2 regions of the Peribacillus sp. NPDC096622 genome follow, and region 1 is predicted to be linked to the other one. Evidence: predicted binding sites of a transcription regulator. Region 1 holds the regulator's gene; the other holds the start of a gene.
The links. The regulator NrdR, encoded in region 1, represses ribonucleotide reductase genes. The targets are predictions, from matches to a motif close to AACACNATATATNGTGTT.

Region 1 (11,801 bases):
AAAAATACGGTCTATCCCCTTTGCAAATCATTGATTTAAAAGGGCTGATGGGAGATGCCTCCGACAATATCCCCGGTATTCCGGGTGTTGGTGAAAAGACTGCACTTAAATTATTGCATCAATTTGAAACGGTTGAAAACCTGCTGCAGTCGATTGATGAGGTAAGCGGACAAAAATTGAAAGAGAAAATTGAAGAACATAAAGACCTGGCATTATTAAGCAAAGAGCTGGCTACGATAACGAGGGAAGCGCCGCTTGAAGTTTCAGTTAACGAGACCGAGTACACTGGAATGGATCAGGATCGAGTCATCTCATTCTATAAGGAGCTTGGCTTTTCGACTTTGCTCGATAAATTGGATGTAACGGAAAGCGCACCGCTTGAACAGGAGAAGATAGAGGTGCACACTGCTGAAATGACAGAGGAAATGTTTGCAGATGAAAGTGCCTTGTATGTTGAAATTTTAGAAGATAATTATCATCGTGCCGATATAATAGGGATCGCCATCAGTAATGAAAAAGGTCATTTTTACTTCCATGGAAATGATGCTCTGGGTTCCGATGCATTTAAATCCTGGGCTGAGGATGAAACAAAAAAGAAAACGGTTTTCGATGCGAAGCGTACGGTCGTGGCACTGCGTCATCGAGGAGTCGAAATAAAAGGCATCGATTTTGATGTGTTTTTGGCATCCTATATCCTGGATCCGGCAGAGTCAGTGGACGAAGTCGCAGAAATCACGAAAACTCAAGGTACTATCCGGCTTGAAACAGATGATGTTTTTTATGGAAAAGGTGCAAAACGCAAAATACCCGAGGAAGCGGAATTGAGGGAGCATATCGCCAGAAAATCGAAGGCGATCTTTTCTCTGAAAGAACCGATGATTGATAAGCTGCAAGAGTTCGAGCAGTTCCACCTATTTACGGAACTGGAGCTGCCACTGTCGATCATCCTGGCAAATATGGAATGGCAGGGAATCAAGGTGGATATAGGCCGACTGAAAAACATGGGACAGGAATTAGCCATTCGCTTAAGAAATATCGAAGCACGAATTTTTGAATTGGCTGGAGAGGCGTTCAATATCAATTCACCTAAACAGCTTGGGGCCATCCTGTTTGAAAAGTTGGAGCTTCCGGTCATGAAGAAAACCAAAACAGGTTATTCGACTTCAGCCGATGTGCTGGAGAAACTGGAGAGCAAGCATGATATCGTTAAGGAGATCCTGCTGTATCGCCAGCTTGGTAAATTGCAATCCACTTATATTGAAGGGTTGCTTAAAGTGGTCAATGGCAAAACGGACAAGGTGCATACCCGTTTCAACCAAGCGTTGACCCAGACCGGCCGGTTAAGTTCTACAGATCCCAATCTCCAGAATATCCCGATCAGACTGGAAGAAGGAAGGAAAATCAGGCAGGCCTTCATTCCTTCCGAAAAGGATTGGATCATTTTTGCTGCCGACTACTCCCAGATCGAGTTACGCGTCCTGGCGCATATTGCCAATGACAGCGGATTGGTGGAAGCATTCCAGGCCGGGATGGACATCCATACAAAGACAGCCATGGATGTATTCCATGTATCGGCAGATCAAGTCACTTCAAACATGAGGCGCCATGCCAAAGCGGTCAATTTCGGAATCGTTTATGGTATAAGTGATTACGGACTATCGCAAAGTCTTGGAATCACGAGAAAAGAAGCTGGAGAGTTCATCGAGAAGTATTTAAGAAGCTTTCCAGGTGTTCAGGAATATATGGAAGAAAGCATACATGAGGCACGTCAAAAAGGATATAGCACGACTTTGATGCAAAGAAGGCGATATATACCTGAGATAACAAGCAGGAATTTCAACATCAGGAGTTTTGCCGAACGGACAGCGATGAACACGCCGATTCAAGGCAGTGCCGCTGATATCATCAAGCTTGCCATGATAAACATGAATAAACGCCTGAAAAGGGAAGGGCTCAAAACGAGAATGCTTCTACAGGTGCATGATGAATTGATTTTTGAAACTCCTCCTGAGGAACTCGAAATCCTTAAAGTGATCGTTCCGGAGGAAATGGAAAATGCCATTGAATTGAACGTGCCACTTAAAGTGGATTATGCTTTCGGGCCAACATGGTTTGATGCCAAATAATAAAAGATAGGTGATTGCAATGCCAGAACTTCCAGAAGTGGAAACAGTCAGAAGAACATTAGAGCAGCTCGTACTCGGAAAAGAGATCAAGGAAGTGTCCGTCTTCTGGCCAAAGATCATTAAAGCACCTGAGCCTGTCGAACAGTTTCAGGATGCTTTAAGGGGGCAGACGATTTCTGCAATAGGCCGTCGGGGCAAGTTCCTCATTTTCACCTTGGATGATTATTCGATGGTTTCGCATTTAAGAATGGAGGGGAAATACGGCGTCCATCCAAAAGAAGAGCCGTATGATAAGCATACCCATGTGATCTTCACTTTCACGGATGGCAGTGAACTTCGGTACAGGGATGTCCGGAAATTCGGAACGATGCACCTATTTGCCAAAGGGGAAGAATTTGAACGGTTGCCTCTGTTGCATTTAGGGCCTGAACCGTTGTCTGAAGATTTTACTGTCGAGGGGCTAAGTAAGAAGTTGGCAAGAACCAACAGGAAAATCAAGCCCGTTCTCCTTGATCAAACGGTTGTCGTCGGGATTGGGAATATATATGTGGATGAGTCTTTATTCCGTTCCGGTATCCATCCGGAGAGAATGGCATCTTCACTCTCGTTGCAGGAAATCAAAACATTGCATGCTGAAATCATTGCGACATTAGGTGAAGCTGTGGAAAAAGGCGGAAGTACGATTCGTTCATACATTAATTCCCAAGGGCAAATCGGCATGTTTCAGTTGGAACTGAATGTTTATGGACGAAAAGGCGAGAACTGCAAACAATGCGGCACGCCACTTGAAAAACTGGTTGTTGCAGGACGCGGCACACATATTTGCCCGTCATGCCAGCCGCTAAAATAGGTAATGTTTTTTCAAACACATCGGATGGGCTCCTTCCATATACTAGGGTAGCAACGAGTAGGGAAGGAGTAATATTCCGATGTGGCTACAAATTATTTTTCTCGCTTTTGCAGTTAGTATTGACGGATTTGGCGTAGGTTTGACATTCGGTATGCGGAAGATGAAAATCCCCTTAAGGTCAATAGCGGTCATCTCATTTTGTTCTGCGTTGAGTTTAGGCATGGCGATGATCATCGGGCAATTCATCAGTCAGCTCATATCCATCGGGGCGGCTGAAAAAACAGGCGGCATCATCCTCATTTTTCTTGGTGCCTGGATGGTATACCAGTATTTTAAGCCTGAAAAAGATTTGAAAGATGATAGATATCATGAAAAAATCATCTTTAATTTTGAAATTAAATCACTTGGGGTAGTCATTAATATTTTACAAAAACCATTGAATGCTGATTTTGATAAATCAGGTACGATTACAGGTGTTGAAGCGCTTGTTCTGGGGTTTGCACTTTCGCTGGATGCGTTCGGGGCCGGAGTTGGAGCGGCTATGATCGGGATTTCACCGATTATCCTCGCAGGGTGCATCGCTGTTATGAGTTCGATTTTCATTTGGAGCGGAATTCAAAGCGGGAAATTGCTTTCAAATAATAAAGTTGTCCAGCATTTGACCTTTCTTCCAGGTGCACTATTGATTATTATCGGTTTATTCAAGTTATGATAAGTATAAAAGGGGGAGCTTATGGGACAAATCATCGGAATCACCGGAGGCATTGCCAGTGGGAAAAGCACCGTCAGCCTCTATTTACAGGAACTCGGATTCACGATTGTCGATGCAGATCTGGCTTCCCGTGCTGTCGTTGAGCCTGGTGAAGAAGCCTATCATCAAGTTGTGAAGGCATTTGGTGAAGATATCTTATTGACGGATGGGAATATAGATCGCGTAAAGCTCGGGTCGATTATATTTAATGATCAAGAAAAGAGATTGCTATTGAATGGCATCGTGCATCCTGCCGTCAGGAATTGGATGCGGCTGAAAACGGAAGCGGCACTATCATCAGGGGAAGAAACGGTGTTCATGGATATTCCGCTCCTATTCGAAAGCAAGCTGACATTCATGGTGGATAAGACGATTTTGATCTATGTGGATGAGCAAGTTCAATTGCAGCGATTAATGAACAGGAATGGTCTTTCGGAGACGGAGGCACTTGCCAGGATCAATTCGCAAATGCCCTTGGCCGATAAAAAGGCTTTAGCGGATGCCGTCATCGATAATAATGGTGACATTAATGAAACGAAGCGGCAAGTGAAGTCCATACTTAGCGAATGGTATGTCATATAATCATGATAAAAAGAAGAAACCACCCGGTTTCTTCTTTTTATGTTGAAAAAATAAGAACAATCCGCATTTTTATTAGCACAATTCCTCTGAATTATGTTATACTAATTACATGTGAAAGGTAATAAGTATAACACTAATATTTCTGGAGGGTCCGAACAATGAATTCAAGAATAGCGATTAACGGATTTGGGAGAATTGGAAGAATGGTTTTCCGAAAAGCCATATTAGATGAGAGTTTGGACATTGTTGCCATTAATGCAAGCTATCCAGCTGAAACTTTAGCTCACTTACTAAAATATGATACGATACATGGTAAATTCGACGGTATCATTATAGCTGAAGATGATTCACTAGTAGTGAATGGCCGCCGAGTTAAACTAATAAATAACCGCGATCCAAAGCTATTGCCTTGGAAAGAGATGAACATAGATATTGTAATTGAAGCCACTGGCAAATTCAATGAACGTTCTAAAGCGGCTCTTCATTTAGACGCAGGAGCTAAAAGAGTTATATTATCAGCCCCGGGTAAAAATGAAGACGTTACCATTGTAATGGGAGTAAATCAGGAAGTGCTGGAAATTGACAAGCATTTCGTCATATCCAATGCATCTTGTACAACGAACTGCCTTGGACCGGTTGCAAAAGTGCTTGATGAAAAATTCGGCATAAACAACGGTTTAATGACAACGATACATTCTTATACTAATGATCAAAATAACATCGATAACCCGCACAAAGACTTGAGACGTGCCCGTGCCGCTGCGGAAAGCATGATTCCTACGACTACAGGAGCTGCAAAAGCCATCTCACTAGTGTTGCCGCAATTAAAAGGCAAGCTTCATGGAATGGCGATACGCGTACCGACACCTAACGTATCTTTAGTCGATCTTGTAGTGGATTTAAACCGTGATGTCACGATTGATGAAGTGAACCAAGCCTTCATCGATGCTTCAGAAAATGAACTCAAAGGAATCATGGAATTCACGATGGAACCTTTAGTTTCCAGTGATTTCAAAACGAATCCACACTCTGCAATCATCGATGGGTTGACGACGATGATGATCGGGGACAGGAAAGTGAAAGTCCTTGCATGGTATGATAATGAGTGGGGTTACTCCAACCGTGTAGTGGACCTTGTAAAATTAGTTGGTTCCGAGTTGAAAAAAACTTCCGAAGTCGAATTATCAGTAAAATAAAATGAAAAAACCGGGCCTGCTAAAATTTTTTAGCAGGCCATTTTGGATTTGGAAGTAGTTATAGAGAATAGTGACCTAACTCATACCATACTTTTCTTTTGCATCTGCAGCAACTGCAACTTTCCCAATCGCTTGTTCAACCAGAGGCTCTAAGATATGGCCATCATGTGTATTTCAAGGTGTTACTATCGTCCCCAACACAAATCCATTGCGGTCTGATACCGCATGAAACGAACGGGCGTACTTGCTTTGTCCGTTCACATAGTAGCCACTCTCAGGGTCAGTTGAACTGTCTTTAATCGCCTTGGGTTTTTTACTTAAATAGACTGAAGGCAAAAGGAGTTTCTATCTTAATGTTAAAACAAAGTTGATTGGAGCGAGTGCCCTTCGTTCCAATCAACCTCCAAATTTTAAAATCCTAAAAAATTGTAGACAAACTCAATTACGAGATGGTCCGCATTTTAAGCCCACTAAAATTTTTTTATCGGGCTATTTTTAATGCAGTGATCAATCAGTTCCTGGCTGCTTTATGGCGCTGAATAAACCGAAGACAGAATTTGCACCACATTGGAACCTTCGCTATATCCCAATTACATATAAAGTTTATCTTTCCAAAAATTCAATTTGGAGTTGCAAAAAAAATTCAAACCATATATACTATGAATCGTGAACTTCTTCAAAAGCAGTTTGCATGATGGCTACTTAAAGGGTTAGGACCTCTTTGGACTAACTTTCCCCCGTGGTAGTTATCAGAACTTATTTTTAAATCATGGTAAGGGGGAAGCTTAATATGGAAACAGCTTACACTATGGAAACAATGGGTAGACATGTCATTTCTGAACTTTGGGGTTGTGACTTTGAAAAACTGAACAATATCGATTTAATTGAAAAGATTTTTGTTGATGCTGCTTTGAAATCAGGTGCAGAGGTACGAGAAGTTGCCTTTCACAAATTTGCTCCACAAGGAGTCAGCGGGGTTGTCATCATTTCTGAATCACACTTAACGATTCACAGTTTTCCAGAACACGGCTATGCGAGCATTGATGTCTATACATGCGGTAACTTGGATCCGAATATTGCGGCAGATTATATTGCAGAAGCTTTGAATGCGCAAACACGTGAAAACATAGAATTACCACGTGGATTAGGTCCTGTACAAATGAAAAAAGCCAATATAAGTGCCCTATAAAAAAATGTATACACAGAGATGCCATGGGTGCATCTCTTTTTTAATGCAATGAATCGGCAGTCTGCTTCACTTTATTGGAGAGGATTGCCTTGTAGCGCAATGCTCTTGACAACGGTGCCTAAACGGCAGGACAAAAAGTGCCTGCTGCCGGAAGTTACACTTTTTACTTGTACTGGCCGTTCCTTTTAATATAAGATTAAGATAGAGAAGTAATTCCTTGGGGAACATTAGATAGGGGAGTCCTACATAAAATACGGAGCTGATAATGATGAAATGCCCATCATGTCAATATAACGGAACAAGAGTGCTCGATTCCAGGCCAGTCGATGAAAGTAAATCGATTCGACGACGCCGTGAATGTGAGGCATGTGGTTTTCGATTCACGACATTTGAAAAGGTGGAGGAAACACCGCTTATTGTAGTGAAAAAGGGCGGGACACGTGAAGAGTTCAGTCGTGATAAAATCTTGCGTGGCTTAATCAGGGCTTGCGAAAAACGTCCGGTTCCCTTGAAAGAACTAGAGCAAATTACCAGTTATGTAGAAAAAGAACTACGCAACCAGGGCATATCGGAAGTGAAAAGCGACAGTGTCGGCGAAATGGTAATGGACAAGCTGGCGGAAGTCGATGAGGTTGCCTACGTAAGGTTCGCATCCGTCTATCGACAATTTAAAGATATCAATGTCTTTATCGATGAATTGAAAGATTTAATAAATAAAGAAAGAAAGTAGAGCTGAAGATTCACTTTGGCTCTTTTTTCACTACATCTTTTGAAAGGTTTGAATGGAGATGTCAATGCATTGGCAAGAATTGCTCCCAGCGGATTCATATTTGGTCTCATCTGCGGGGCTGCTTCATGATTATGATCGGAAAATACTTACCCGACTATATCAACCTCTTATTGGACCTATCTGCATTAGCCTATATATGACATTATGGAGTGAGTTGGAGGAAAACAGGCTATGGTCGGAAACCTCCTCGCATTATCAATTAATGAATACGATCGGCCTTAAGTTAGGTGATATTTACGAAGCACGGCTTTTACTTGAAGGAATCGGTCTGTTGAATGTATATAGGAAATCGAAAAATGATACGAAGGAATTCATCTATGAGTTAAACCCGCCGCTTTCACCCCAGCAGTTTTTCACGGATGGAATGCTGAATATTTACTTATACAAAAAAATCGGTAAAGCGCAATTCAACCGGTTAAAGAGATTCTTTTGTGATGACCATATCTTAAAAGATCAATATGAAGGAGTGACTAAATCTTTTGCGGAAGTATTCTCATCAGATCATTTGGACTCTTTATATGTAACGGATGAAGCGAAAAACGAATGGAAACCGCTGCCTGAACAGCAATTCATCGATCGGTCGGAAGGCGTCGAGCCATCGGGGTTTGATGACTTATTTGATTTTGACCTTTTATTTGCCGGGATGAAATCCTCTATCGTGCCGAAAAAGGCGTTTACTCCGAAAATAAAAAGTACGATTGCCAAACTTGCTTTCTTATATGGCATTGATCCGCTGGAAATGCAAAAACTAGTCATGGATGCCGTTTCATTGGATGATGAGATTGATGAGGAAATGCTTAGAAAGGCGGCAAGGGACTGGTACCAGATCGAACGGCAGGCCGATATGCCTTCCCTTGTCAATCGGGTGCAGCCAATTCGTGAACGGACACAAAAAGAAGAACCGAAAACAAAGGAACAAGAGTTAATCCGTCATTTGGAGACGATTTCTCCAAGGGAGCGGCTGATGCAATTGTCTGGCGGTGCAGAGCCGTCAAGCGGTGATTTGAAAGTGGTTGAGGGCGTGATGATCAATCAAAAGCTGAATCCGGGTGTCGTCAATGTCTTGATTGAATATGTCATGCTAAAAACGGATATGAAGTTCACGAAGGGTTATGTGGAAAAGCTGGCGGGACATTGGGCACGGCTGAAGGTGTCCACGGTCGTCGAGGCGATGGAACTGGCTAAAAATGAACATAGGAAATATCAGGACTGGGCTCAAGGAAGCAGGAATGCTGCGAAGGGCAGCCGGAAAAAGGCGATACGGGAAGAAGTGGTTCCGGAGTGGCTTGAGAAAAAAGAAGAAGCACAGCAGGAGCAGAATGCAGATCAGCCTGAATTGAATGCCCAGAAACGCGAGCTTCAGGAAATATGGAAGCAGTGGAAAGCAGGAGGTGAAATGAACGATGGAAAAGATAAATAGATCCCTTAATAAATTGGCCAATACAAACCAATTCCAACAGCGTTATGAAAAGCTGAAACAGGAGATTTTTGAAGACGAACAAGTGCGGTTATTTTTGAATGCCAACAGTTCGACGGTCACGAAGGAAATGATCGATAAAAATTTGGGGAAGCTTTATGAGTTCACTTCACAGAGCAATAAATGTGATAAATGTCCAAGCCTGAATGGCTGCATCAATATGATGCAAGGGTATTATCCTAAATTGGTGGTTCAAGGGAAGGCTTTGAACCTGCATTATGAAATATGCCCCCGGAAATTGGCAGAGGATGAAAAGCGAAAACGGGAAAAATTGATCCGCAGCCTATATGTACCGAAGGATATTTTAAAGGCGACCATTGAGGACTTTACCCAAACGGATAATGAAAACAAACGCTTGGGTGTTTTAAGTAAAGCGATGTCGTTCATTATGGAATATGAGCCAGGTAAAAGGCAAAAAGGTTTATATATTTATGGCAAATTCGGTGTTGGGAAAACGTACTTATTAGGTGCGATTGCCAATGAACTTGCAGAAAGGCAAATTTCCTCCCTTATTGTTTATGTACCTGACTACTTGAGGGAACTTAAGGGATCGATAGGTGATAATACGGTCAATGAAAAAATAGAGATGGTGAAAACGGCACCTGTCCTCATGCTGGATGATATTGGAGCGGAGTCCATGACGAGCTGGGGACGCGATGAGGTTTTTGGTCCGATTTTGCAATTTAGGATGCTGGAAAACCTGCCGACGTTTTTCACTTCGAATTTTGACTTGAATGGCTTGGAGAACCACCTGACCTTTTCACAGCGTGGTGAGAAGGAAGAAGTGAAGGCGGCCAGGGTACTGGAAAGAATTCAATATTTAGCTGAGCCGGTCAAGCTTGATGGCGTGAATCGGAGAAGATGAAGAAAAGTGGTCTCTTAATGGAGGTCACTTTTTTCTTCTTACAAGGCCCATCCTACTTCTAAACACGTCCCCATCCCCATATACATGAAAAAAGAAGCAAGGGGGAAGGGGGGATGTCGTAGTGCAAATTTCGTTTCAAAACGATTCAGAGGCATTGAAATTACTGAATTTCGTTTCTGTCCATCCATTGGGGGCAGAATTTCAAGCATATATTCGATTTCTTCCGCAACAAGGCATGCATGTGGATATGACTGAGTCTTCAGGTGATGAATGGCTAATTCTGCTTCGAGATGCATTTCATTCTTTTTTATTGGAAGAAAAGACGCTACCTGTTCTGGAGCAAATAATAGTCAGTAAATTTTTTTATAGGGAACGGGAAGAAATTGAAGCCATCATTGAAATTGCATCATCGATCATCGAGGCGGAAAGAGCCAGGAATCAAGATGAAGCATTCAGTACGGAGAAACGATTGATAGAGGAAGGACTTCAAAGCATATTGGCTGGAAAGGTATCTTTTTCATTCGATTCTTTTACGACCTTCCGGTTGAAATCGTTTCAGCACACTTTGGAGAAGTATGTCGTCAAGGCGATTGATGAATATAAGCTGGAACAGGATTATCAAAATTTCATTGCTACGCTCCGTGATTGCCTTCATGGGCAGGAGTCGAAATTAAGGAAGCTCCACCTGGTCAACCAGGATGGTTTTCACTTCTATGATCAGAAATTCAGCAAACTCGACCGTCCAAAAATCAATAGTATGATCGACAGGAGGCTTCTTGCCAAAAGTTCACTTTTTCTCGATACGGTGATACTTGCCCCACTTTTATCGATTGCTCCTGAAAACTTGTGCATCTATACCGATGACAAGGAAGAGGGGCTGATCCAGACCATTTCAAGGATTTTCGAAGAACGGGCGACTATCTTGCCACTTTCGTCATTTACTATGCATTTGAATGATCTTTCGTGGAAAAAAGAAAATTAACCTTGATTTTCACCGTATAACAAATTATAATTTCCTACATACTATTAAAAAACTAAAAGTTATGATGAGGACAAGGGTATTCTAGTCGCCGATTATCAGAGAGGGGAGCCAACAGGCTGTAAGCTTCCTATTCGCATGGAACACTTACCACCTTTAAACTTCGGCTCGGAAAGCAGGCATTCTGCGAATATGAGCTGACGGGAAGCTGCCGTTACCAAGTTACAAGTGCCATTTTGCCGTGAGAAGCAAGATGGAACGAGGGTGGAACCGCGGGTTAATGATATTTATTACTAAGCTCGTCCCTGTTTTATACAGGGGCGGGCTTTTTTGTGTTGTAATGGAATCAAAAACCTGTAATTTGTTCGAACAAATAAGAAGGAGTGAAACTGAATGTCAGAATTACTGAAAATATCTTTTCCTGACGGAGCGGTTAAGGAGTTTGCTAAAGGCACAACAACTGAAGACATCGCTGCATCCATCAGTCCTGGTTTAAGGAAAAAATCCATTGCCGGAAAATTCAATGGTGAATTATATGATTTGAAACGTCCGATTGAACAGGATGGTACAATCGAAATCGTCACACAGGACGCAGCGGATGCTCTTGAAGTATTGCGTCACAGTACAGCGCACTTGATGGCACAAGCGATCAAACGTTTGTACAAAAACGCTAAATTCGGCGTAGGGCCAGTCATCGAGGGCGGCTTTTACTATGATATGGATCTGGAGGAATCATTGACTCCCGAAGACCTTCCATTGATTGAAAAAGAAATGAAGAAAATTGTCAACGAAAACCTGGAAATTTCCCGCATCGAAGTGAGTCGTGATGAAGCGATTTCCCGTTTTAAAGAAATCGGCGACGAGTATAAATTGGAGTTGATCGATGCGATTCCTGCCGATCAGCAGGTAACGCTTTATGAGCAAGGGGAATTCTTTGACCTTTGTCGCGGAATTCATGTTCCATCAACGGGGAAAATCAAAGAATTCAAGCTATTG
Region 2 (11,801 bases), 370 kb from region 1:
AACCTCTTGTAGTCAAACAAGGTGAGCAATTCGTTCTTGATTATGATCGTCCGCAATCCATTGGCAGGGTAAAACCTTATTATGGTAATTTCGGGATAAACGTGAGGGCATATACGTACATTCGTTCAATGGGTCCTGATGGCCTTAAAGCTGTCACCGAAAATGCGGTCATCAATGCCAATTATATGATGCGCAGGTTGGAACCTTATTTTGACTTACCATATAATCGTCATTGTAAGCACGAATTCGTATTAAGCGGACGCCGCCAAAAGAAATTGGGGGTAAGGACTCTCGATATAGCTAAAAGATTGCTGGATTTCGGGTATCATCCTCCAACCATTTACTTCCCGTTGAACGTGGAAGAAGGAATGATGATAGAACCGACTGAAACCGAGTCAAAAGAAACGTTGGATGCATTCATCGATGCGATGATCCAGATTGCCAAGGAAGCGGAAGAAACCCCGGAAATCGTTCAGGAAGCTCCGCATACAACCGTTATAAAGCGGCTTGATGAAACTCTTGCTGCAAGAAAACCTGTTTTACGTTATCAAGCCTAGACTAGAAGCTTAACCGAAAAAAATCCCTGCCTGCCGGCGGGGATTTTTCATGTTTATGTAAGATTTCATTAAAGTACAACATGGAACATTCTTTTACTTGAGCTATTGAATTAAAAAGAGCCCATGCGGAGATGGGGTCTTATTTCTTTGCTTTGATTTTCCCGGTCCACATCTTGAAACCGCCCTTTAGGTGAAAAAGTTCCCTGTAGCCTTTTTTGTATAGCATGGCTGCTGCTCTGCCGCTGATGATTTCACTTTGAGCGTACAAATATACAGGCTTGTCCGGCCTAATTTCGACCAAGCGGGTTTTCATTTGAGTCATGGGGATGTTTCTTGCGCCTAAGATATGACCATTATCGAAATCATTCGGTTCCCGCACATCGATTAGCTGCACTTTTCTGTAGTTAGCGATAAATTCGTCCTGTGTTAGTGTTTTGACGATTTTACGCTGGCGGTACCAATTAAAAAGTGAATACGCAATAACCACTCCTAAGATGATGAGCAGTGTATATAATATTTCCAAACATAAAACTCCCTTCTACCTTAACGAATACAGACAATCTTTATTATATAATTGCTTTACCCAATAATCAAAAAGAATTTTCATCAAAATTCTTCATGACTTGATAGCACTTTCTTTTTTAGAGTGTTAAAGTCTGTTAAACTACTACATGTGAGTTTTTTGTGAGGGATTGAAAAACAGTCTATCGAAACGAGGGGTAAAGATGACTAAAGAAAAATGGGGTTTTATAGATTCGGGGTATTGTTCACCGGCTTTTAACATGGCGCTGGACGAAGCGCTGTTAAACTGGCAAAGCAAAGGGGAAATTCCGCCAATCATACGCTTTTACGGCTGGGATCCAGCGACATTGTCGATCGGTTATTTTCAAAAGGCAGAAGCCGAAATTGATATGGAAGAGGTCAAAAGGCAGGGCCTTGGTTTTGTTCGCAGGCCAACAGGAGGACGAGCGGTACTCCACGAGCATGAATTGACTTATAGCGTAATCGTTCCAGAATCCTATCCGGGAATGCCAACTACCGTTACTGAAGCATATCGTGTCATTTCTGAAGGGATATTAATGGGGTTCAGGAATCTGGGATTGGATGCTTATTTTGCCGTGCCTCGAAGCGATCAGGAAAAAGCGGCTTTAAAATCGCCCAGGTCTTCCGTTTGTTTTGATGCTCCAAGCTGGTATGAACTGGTCGTTGAGGGCAGGAAGGTCGCTGGCAGCGCTCAAACCAGGCAAAAAGGCGTCATCCTTCAGCACGGGTCCATTTTGCTTGAACTTGATGATGATAAGCTCTTTAGCGTATTTAAATTCTCAAATGACAGGGTTAAAGAAAGAATGCAAAAAAACCTAAAAAACAAAGCTGTGGCCATAAATGACATTGCCGGGAGAAAGATTACCATCCCTGAAGCGAAAGAAGCTTTTGAAAAAGGTTTTGCCGAAGGACTTTCGATTGATTTAGAGCCATACGTCCTCACCGAAAAGCAATTGCTGGAAGTGAAGGCCATTGCAGAAAGCAAATATGAAAGCGATGAATGGAATTTCATGAGATAGAGGAAGCATAATTAGAGTGGATAATAAAAAAGTTTTTTCAGATTTGTTTGACCAAATAACACATCCCTTGCAGGGATAAGCCCTGAAAGGGATGGGGAAAAAGCAAGGTCCAAATTAATTGAAATCTGATGAAAAAATATCGTTAATCGACATTTTCCTCCCTTTTGCTAACTATATTAATTGATTTAACGTTTGACAAAATTAAAAGTTATTCAAAACAAACACAATATATAGTAGTTGAAATATTTAATGCGACACTATATATTGATTTTTGAGTTTCGCTATGATAAATTTAGGGTACTTGTTAAGCGAAACGGACATGTAAGGTTACATAAGGATTTTTGCGGCAGCAAGAACGGATCTTGAAACATATAAAGGAGAGGGAATTATGTCGGTTGTAATAAAAGAAGCTTTAAAGGTTGATCTAGAAAGGTTGAATAAGGATATTTCTTTATTTCCCCAGGTTCACCCTGTAACTGCTGATATGAAAATGGCGCATAAGGGAGTGTCCCGTCTAGTCATGCTTGACCGCTATTCTTTTAAGGATACTGAAAAAATCACACTCTCGGCAGGCGATTTCGTCGTTTTGACGATTAAGGAAGATCCGAAATTCCCGGCAAGGGGTCTCGGTTACATCGTTGAAATTGATTGGGAAACCAAAAAAGCCAAGGTATTGGTGGATGAAGAATTCCGTGGCGTATTGGATAATCCGGAGGAAATGGAGACGGGAATTGTAAACCGTCCGCTGGATATAATCGAAAAGCCGCTTGAAATATACTATGAACAAATTGCGAAACGTAATGCAACGGGATTGGCATCAGTGGAAACCACGGAAGAAAAAAGGACGGAATGGTTCAATAAATTCTATGAAGAATTAAAGAACCTTAATTTCGTCCCGGCAGGCCGAGTATTATACGGTGCGGGTTCCAATACGGATGTTACTTATTTCAATTGCTATGTAATGCCATTCGTACCGGATTCACGCGAAGGTATTTCAGAACATAGGAAACAAGTGATGGAAATCATGAGCCGCGGCGGCGGAGTGGGTACGAACGGATCGACACTTCGTCCAAGAAACACTCTGGCAAAAGGGGTAAATGGAAAATCCTCGGGTTCAGTGTCATGGCTTGACGATATTGCAAAACTGACGCATCTTGTTGAACAGGGCGGTAGCAGACGAGGCGCGCAAATGATCATGCTTGCTGATTGGCATCCTGATATTGCAGAGTTCATCATTTCCAAAATGCAAAATCCAAGGATCCTGCGTTACCTAGTGGAAAACACTAAAGATGAAGCCATCAAGAAATATGCGACGGATAAATTGAAATTCACGCCGCACACGGAACAGGAAACGGCTATGTATCAAGGGATCATCAATTATAAGGAGATTCCTGGCCAAGGTGGGTTCAGCGAAAAAATCATTAGGGATGCCGAGGAAAAGATCCGTACAGGTGGAACGTACAGTGTCCATAATTCAGATTTCCTGACCGGAGCCAATATCTCTATTTGCCTGACTAAGGAATTTATGGAAGCAGCGGAACAAGATGCGGAATATGAATTGCGTTTTCCTGATGTTGAAAGCTATACTGCCGAAGAAATGGCCATTTACAATGAAGAATGGCATAATGTCGGTGATGTTCGCGAATGGGAGAAAATGGGTCATAAAGTCCGTGTTTACCGTAAAATCCGCGCTAAAGAGCTTTGGAACTTAATAAACATTTGTGCAACATATTCTGCCGAACCAGGTATTTTCTTTATCGATAATGCTAATGAAATGACGAATGCCAAAGCATATGGTCAACAGGTCGTTGCCACGAACCCTTGTGGAGAACAGCCATTGGCCCCATATTCAGTATGTAACCTTGCGGCTGTCAATCTGGCTGAAATGGCTGATAAAGATAGCAAAACGGTTAATTTCGAGAAACTTAAGCAGACAGTTGAAGTCGGTGTGCGCATGCAGGACAATGTCATTGACGCAACTCCTTATTTCTTGGATGAAAACAAAAAACAGGCACTGGGAGAGCGACGGGTTGGACTTGGTGTAATGGGTCTGCATGACCTGTTGATCTACTGTGAAACGGAATATGGCTCTGAAGAAGGAAATATCCTTGTGGACAAGGTGTTTGAAACGATTGCGACTACAGCTTACAGGGCTTCCGTGGAGCTTGCTAAAGAAAAAGGCAGTTTCCCGTTCCTGATCGGGTCAACGGACAAAGAAACCAATGAGCTTAGAACACGTTTCACACAAACCGGATTTATGGAAAAAATGCCGGAAGATATCAGGGAAAGTGTTGCTGCACATGGGATCCGTAACTCTCATTTATTGACAGTGGCTCCTACGGGAAGCACAGGAACGATGGTTGGGGTATCAACAGGTCTTGAACCATATTTCTCCTTCACGTATTTCCGCAGCGGCCGTCTTGGTAAATTCATTGAAGTTAAGGCTGACATTGTACAGGAATACTTGGACCGCCATCCAGAAGCCGATACAGAAGAGCTTCCAAAATGGTTCATTTCCGCTATGGAATTAGCTCCGGAAGCACATGCTGATGTTCAATGCATCATCCAACGCTGGATTGACAGCTCAATCAGCAAGACGGTCAATGCTCCAAAAGGATATACTGTCGAACAAGTTGAAAAGGTATATGAACGTCTATACAAAGGCGGAGCAAAAGGCGGTACGGTATATGTGGATGGCAGTCGTGACAGTCAGGTCCTTACGCTCAAAGCGGAAGAAAACCAAATGGACGAGCAGCTTGAAATGGATGAATTGACAGATGTGGAAGAAAAGAAAAAAGTTGTATTGGTCGATACGATTAATGAGCTGCGTTCGACGAATGTTACGATTGGTTCGGAAGTGGGTAACACTTGCCCGGTATGCCGTAAAGGTGAAGTTCAGGAAATGGGCGGATGCAATACTTGCACGAATTGCGGAGCGCAATTGAAATGCGGGCTATAAGCTGATCGAAAGGAAGTCGTTAAGTATGCTGAAAAGCTATCTTAACGGCTTTTTTTAGAGTCATAAATGCAGGGTAGTGACAGTCTGTTCAATTAAATACCAATAGAGAAGACCGAATCATCGTAAATTCGGTCTTCTTTTCGTGTTCAATCAACCATTTTCATTTTGCTGCCCTATTTCCTTTTCGGCTAGATATTGGTTGCCATCTTTTAATACCGAAAATTTATCGACCGAGTCTCCAGGTATATTCCTTGGATTTGGAAATTTATTATCCGTTTGGACGGTGATCGTTTGTTTCCCCATTCCATTTGTCAAGAATTCTCGTTTATTAGTCATATCGCATCTCCTTCATTTTGAATTTCCAAGTAAAAACAATCATGAGGATAAAAGAATAAAGAAAACCTATCCTTATGAATTAGATTGTGTAGTTCGATTGAAAGTATGAACAAATCGAAAAAAGAATGGAGATCGAAATGAAACCATTTATGCCACAGTTAGTTTATATCGAGCCCAGGGCACTGGAATACCCGCTCGGTCGGGAATTGAAAAAGAATTTCGAAGGTTTGAACATTGAAATCCGTGAGACCACATCGCATAACCAAATTAGGGATCTTCCTGGAGAAAATGATCTGCAAAAATATCGTGTCGCCAAATCGACGCTCGTGGTAGGTATCAGAAAAACATTGAAATTCGATTCTTCAAAGCCATCTGCTGAATATGCCATCCCTCTTGCCACAGGGTGCATGGGGCATTGTCACTATTGTTATTTACAGACGACACTCGGATCAAAGCCATATATTCGGACATATGTGAATCTTGACGAGATTTTCGAGGCAGCCGAAAAATATATAAATGAGAGAAAGCCTGAAATTACTCGTTTTGAGGCAGCCTGTACATCGGACATCGTCGGAATTGATCATTTGACACATTCGTTAAAAAGGGCCATAGAGTATTTTGGGAAAAGTGAATATGGGGTTCTAAGGTTCGTCACTAAATTCCATCATGTCGACCATCTGTTGGATGCTGAACATAATGGAAAAACGAGATTTCGCTTCAGTATAAATTCACGTTATGTGATAAAGAATTTCGAACCCGGGACTTCAAGCTTCGAAGAACGGATGGAAGCGGCACGTAAAGTGGCAGGTGCCGGATATCCCCTGGGTTTTATCGTTGCTCCAATATACCGTCATGAAGAATGGAAGGAGGGCTACCATGAATTATTCGAACGGTTGAGTGAGGCTTTAAAAGGGGTGGATATCCCTGACTTGACTTTCGAATTAATCCAGCATCGGTTTACTGGTCCAGCAAAAAAAGTGATTCAAAAAAACTACCCGAAAACAAAATTGGAACTGGATGAAACGAAGCGTAAATATAAATGGGGCCGATATGGAATTGGTAAATATGTTTATCAAAAAGAAGAAGCCGCAGAACTGGAAACGACCATTCGTGGGTATATTGCGGAATTCTTCCCGAAAGCGGAAATTCAGTATTTTACCTGAATCAAGGCAAATTCTTCTTAAAACTGTCATAAATCGCTCTAATCCTGCTTAGAAATGTAAAGACCGGATTAGGGGAGGGCAGCTATGATTATTGACGGCGTTTTTTCCGGAGGCGGGATTAAAGGCTATGGTTTAGTGGGAGCCCTGCAGGAATTAGAAGAAAAGGGATTTGTATTCCATCGAACAGCAGGTACGAGTGCAGGATCCATCATTGCAGCTTTCGTAGCAGCTGGGTACACGGGAAAAGAAATGGAAAAGCTTTTTCTTGATATAGATTTAAGCGGCCTGCTGGATAAAAGGCGTGGTCTTTTGCCTATCCCATTTGCCAAATGGCTCCTTTTATACTGGAAACTGGGCCTTTATAAAGGCAACGCTTTGGAAGCCTGGGTCGCCGGTAAACTTGCCGAAAGGAATGTAATCACCTTTAAGGATGTTCGACCGAAATCACTCCGTATCATAACCTCTGACATTTCAAATGGGAAATTGGTCGTACTGCCTGATGATTTACCGAATTATGGAATAGATCCGGGCGCTTTTCCAGTGGCTAAGGCAGTAAGAATGAGTTGTAGCATTCCTTATTTCTTTGAGCCAGTCAAACTTAATGTCGGAAAAAGCAAGTTCCTTTTTGTTGATGGAGGTGTGTTAAGCAATTTTCCAATGTGGTTATTCAATTCAGATCATGTAAGAAAGGAAAGACCGGTCATTGGCTTGCGGTTAAGCGTCGATGAGATATGGAAACCGCATGAGGTGGATAATGCGGTTGAATTGTTCTCCGCACTATTCAAAACGATGAAAGATGCCCACGATGCACGGTATATTTCCAAGAAACACGTCCATAACATTGTATTTATCCCGATGAAGGGAATTTCTGCAATGGATTTCAACCTGAATGATGAAAAAAAGGGTGAATTGATCAATAGGGGCAGGCAGTGCACGAAAGAATTCCTTAAAAAATGGACTTATTAAAAATCGGGCTCTTAAAAATAAGTCCGATTCAGACCGTAGACAAACTCGATAAAATTGAGTTTGTCTACGGTCTTGTTTGTTTTAAAATAGAAGTTGAATCGTCTGCAATTAACTCACTACAGATAAGTGTAGACGATTCAAGGGGGGAAGGTGCAGATAGAATTAGCTGATATAAACCATGCACCATAAGTCGTATCCTTCTTCAAAAACAATTTAGATCATAATAACAGCGGGTTTATTCTTAAGAGTTTTTTTGCCCCTCAGAATTAGAGCAGCTATAAGAAGAAAACAAATGATTGTGGCGATAGTCGATGGTCAAGTAGTAGGAGCTTTTCGATTTTACAGAAAAAAACATCCAATAGCATTTCGCTATATCAATTTGCTTTAAATGAGGTTTATCGGGGGCAAGGGTTGTTAAAAAAGATGTTAAAAACTATAAATGACTTACCAATCCTAGCGTTATGTCCGATCGAATCAAAATTAATGAATACTTTTACACGTCAGGTTGGCATCTACAAGAACAAAATGCAGAGGCTTTTAACGACTAAAAAACTTTGGGAAAGTATCATTATGAGGGATTAAACCATTAGGCATATGCTATCTCTTCTTCAACTATTACTTTACATGAAGAAGCCAACTAAAAAGTCGGTGTTCCTTAACGTACAGGAAACAACCGCCTTTTTTTAGGTTTAAATTCGTTTAGCGTATGTTTTCCGAGTTTTGTTGGCTGGACCACAATTAATCTAAGAGGCGGTTTAATAAACGTGACTTTTTGAGAATCCAGAACAAAAGCAACTGTCTAGCAGAAAAACTTTTATCAGACAAGTCAACACCTTGTATGGAATGATTGTTCTCATATCTACTCCCCATTTACTTGCTGACCAAAGCTCTGCTTCCATGTCGTTTTTCTTAGTAGGTTCAAATTAGCTCCACGGAACTCAGTGTTTGTAAGGATAGCTTACTCATTCTCTTACAAAATAGAACATAGAGGGGTACTGATTTGGTCTAAATTGTGTCTAAGAGTTCAAATTATATAAGAAAATTTTAACAAATATGGAATTTTATATTGTTTTTATTACATAATATGTTATTTTCAGAAGAGCAATATAGTACCAGAGGAGAGCTTGTTATGAAAAAAAATAAAACTCAATCAAGTGTTAATTGGGATTAGTACAATGGCACTATCATTAGGAGGGTTACAAGAAGAAATAGCAACAGATAAAACGCCTTATAATGTATTACAAATGAAACCTGATGGCATAGAAATTCCAAAAGATGAAATTGTACATTCTTCAAAGGCTGATGAAACCTTATCATTTGAAAAATGATTAAAATAGCAGATTTTTCACAACGCCCAGCTCCAATTATTAAACGCGCTGAAACGAAGCAATTGGAGCAACAGAACTCGATAGCAGAGCTTAAGAATGAGTGATAGTGAGCTAATTGATAAGCTTGGTAATATTCACTGGAATCAAATTACAGACATATCCCAATTCAGTTAGGAAACAAAAGTTTTATCAAAATAAAGAGCGCATGCAACTTATCATCAATGAATTAGGGAAAAAAGGAAGTACTTTTACGAAAGATGATTCAAAGGGAATCGAAACATTTGTTGAGGTATAACGTTCTGCTTTTTATATAGGATTTTATAATAACGAACTATGCTATTTAAATGAGAGAAGCTTCCACGATAAGTGTTTATCGGCATTAAAGGAAATGGCTAAGAACCCAAACTTTAAACAAGGTAACAGGTCAGCAAGATAAAGTGGTAGCTTCTTAAGGGAAATGCTTCTATTGATGCTGAAATAGTACAGTATGCGACGAAGATTTTTAAAACGGTATAATGAAAATCTCTCTACATATGAAAGCGATCGTTTAAAAGGACAAGCTATATATGATTTAATGCAAGGGATTGATTATGACATACAGTCCTATTTGCAAGAAACAGGTAAAGAAGCTAATACGACGATGTGGTATGGAAAGATTGATGCCTTCATAAACGAGGTTAGTAAAATTGCCCTCATACATAATGTGACAGATGAAAATGGTTGGTTAATTAATAATGGCATTTATTATGCAGGACGTTTAGGCGGACTCCATAGTAATCCAGCCAGTCAGCTATATCACACGAGCTTTGAAGCTAACTGGCTAGAGAGTTGGAATGACCTATCGTTGTTCTTTTTTAGTAAACTTAAGGAGCTCGTTTTTATGAAAACTACCGACTCAAAAGGGCTATGGGGAAATACAATTTATTTACAAGTTTTTTCTGCGTATTCACTGCTTATGCTCGGAGTATTTATTGACATGTTAGCCATTATGACCATTGTTGCTTTTGAATGGGAAGCAGACCCCACCATGATTGGATTGATTCCCGTTGCGTATGCACTACCTGGAATTTTATTTAGTTCATGGGCAGGTGTGATTGCTGATCGCTTTAGAAAAATTCCAATTATGATGTTTTGTAATCTTATGGTTGGTCTATTAACAATTGTTCTTTTATTTGTCCAAAATATTCATTGGCTTTTGTTAGTATTAATGATTCGTTCCATTTTCACCGTTTTCTATTATCCTGCACAGCAAACATTAACACGAAAGATTGTTTCCCCTGATCTGCTTACCAAAGCGGTAAGTATCAATGGGATAGTTGAGCAAGGAACCAAAATAGTGGGTCCACTTATAGGAGGAATGTTACTGGGCTGGTTCCAGCCAGATTTTTGTCTGGTTATAAGGGCAATATGCTGTTTTCTAGCTGCTTTGGTTCTGTTGCCGACATTAAGGTTAAAGGAATCTCTGTCAAGAGAACAGGTAGAAAAGCAACAGCAAAGTACTTGGACTGCTTGGTTACAAGCTTGGGTTTATGTATTATCCAATCGGATGATATTATCAACCATGATTTTCTTTACAATAGCTATGGCAGTATTACAATTAGTAGACTCACAGTTCCCTACTTTATTTAAGAGCTTGTTCCCAAATGATAAGAGTAAAATGGGATACATCATTTCTATTATTGGTATTGGGGGAATAATTGGTGCATTCTTAACTCAGAAATTGAAACATTTTCAATATGGTTGGGTATTATGTGGAGGCATCGCTTTAATGGGAATTGGCTTTGGTGGGATTGGTCTGATAAGTCCCGGTACATCCCTCATTTTTGGCTATCTGATTAGTTTTATTGCTGGTTTTGGAAGTGGACTTATGCTTGTATCCAATCAAGTCATTTTGCAAATAGAATCTCATCAAGAACAGGTCGGAAGAGTATTTGGGATTCAAAGCAGTTTAGCAAATGCAGTCCTCATCATTTCTCCTGCTATGAGCGGACCACTGGTTCACATTTTCGGAGTAACTCAACTCTATTTTTATGTGGGTATTGGGCTCATCATTATTGGAGTAATTGGGGTCTTATTACAAAAATATTTTTGGGTTAAACACGAACCCATAAGTGTAAATCATCTTTGAAGGGAGAATTTTTTATGTCCAATGAGGAGTGTTATCCTTTAAGTCATCCACAGAGGAGAATATGGTATACAGAATTTATTAATTCAGGTAAAGGGATATGTAATCTGAAATTCTTGTTCAAGATCAATCGAAAAATGAATTATTCGATATTAAATCGAGCCGTGAATCGTGTCATCAGTGAAAATGATGGTCTGTGTATCAGGCTGAAAGAAAATAGGCACCAGGAACCTGAGCAATATTTTGTTAAACATCAAGAACGAAAATTTGACTTCTTCGACCTCAGTTCCGTGAGAGATTCCGATTTGCTGGAAAAATGGATTGAGCAGAAGGCGCAAGAGACGTTTACGTTATTTGATTCTGAATTATACTATTTTGCTTTAATAAAAATAAGCGATAATGAGTGTGCCGTCTTTGGCAATGTTCATCACATTATCATGGATGGTTTATCAATCCAAATTTGGACTAGTCAGATTGCTAAATATTATCATGAGTTTCATAGTGAGAAAGATATGAACATCCCTAAAAACTCATATGTTGAGTTTTTAGTCAATGAACAGACGTACTTGAACAGCAGTCGTTTTCAAAAAGATCAAAGCTTCTGGTTAGAGGAATTCAAAACACTTCCATCCGTAACGGGATTGAAACCCTATAATGCTTACCAAGTCAGTACGAGAGCATCACGTGAGACGTTCGAATTATCTGAATATTCAAAGAGGGGGTTAGAAGAATTTTCTGATCATTACGGATTTAGTATATATACTCTTTTTGTTGCTGCGCTTTCGTTGTCGATGTATCGTTGGAC

Region 2: the regulator NrdR is predicted to act here: its motif matches at 2,340-2,357, upstream of ACIQYG_RS00425 (vitamin B12-dependent ribonucleotide reductase).

The regions. Positions count from the first base shown of each region.
Region 1 is NZ_JBIWES010000001.1:467,422-479,222, reverse strand. Features, by position in the region: gene polA (DNA polymerase I) at 1-2,126, shown strand, start outside; gene mutM (DNA-formamidopyrimidine glycosylase) at 2,146-2,976, shown strand; gene ytaF (sporulation membrane protein YtaF) at 3,056-3,688, shown strand; gene coaE (dephospho-CoA kinase) at 3,710-4,309, shown strand; gene ACIQYG_RS02245 (glyceraldehyde-3-phosphate dehydrogenase) at 4,468-5,505, shown strand; gene speD (adenosylmethionine decarboxylase) at 6,314-6,694, shown strand; gene nrdR (transcriptional regulator NrdR) at 6,963-7,424, shown strand; gene ACIQYG_RS02230 (replication initiation and membrane attachment family protein) at 7,489-8,904, shown strand; gene dnaI (primosomal protein DnaI) at 8,888-9,826, shown strand; gene ytxC (sporulation protein YtxC) at 9,948-10,808, shown strand; gene thrS (threonine--tRNA ligase) at 11,199-11,801, shown strand, end outside.
Region 2 is NZ_JBIWES010000001.1:97,817-109,617, reverse strand. Features, by position in the region: gene gcvPB (aminomethyl-transferring glycine dehydrogenase subunit GcvPB) at 1-557, shown strand, start outside; gene ACIQYG_RS00435 (rhodanese-like domain-containing protein) at 697-1,080, opposite strand; gene ACIQYG_RS00430 (lipoate--protein ligase family protein) at 1,283-2,119, shown strand; gene ACIQYG_RS00425 (vitamin B12-dependent ribonucleotide reductase) at 2,508-5,078, shown strand; gene ACIQYG_RS00420 (hypothetical protein) at 5,229-5,414, opposite strand; gene splB (spore photoproduct lyase) at 5,552-6,577, shown strand; gene ACIQYG_RS00410 (patatin-like phospholipase family protein) at 6,662-7,543, shown strand; partial or broken gene ACIQYG_RS00405 (M9 family metallopeptidase N-terminal domain-containing protein) at 8,719-9,652, shown strand; gene ACIQYG_RS00400 (MFS transporter) at 9,752-10,999, shown strand; gene ACIQYG_RS00395 (amino acid adenylation domain-containing protein) at 11,014-11,801, shown strand, end outside.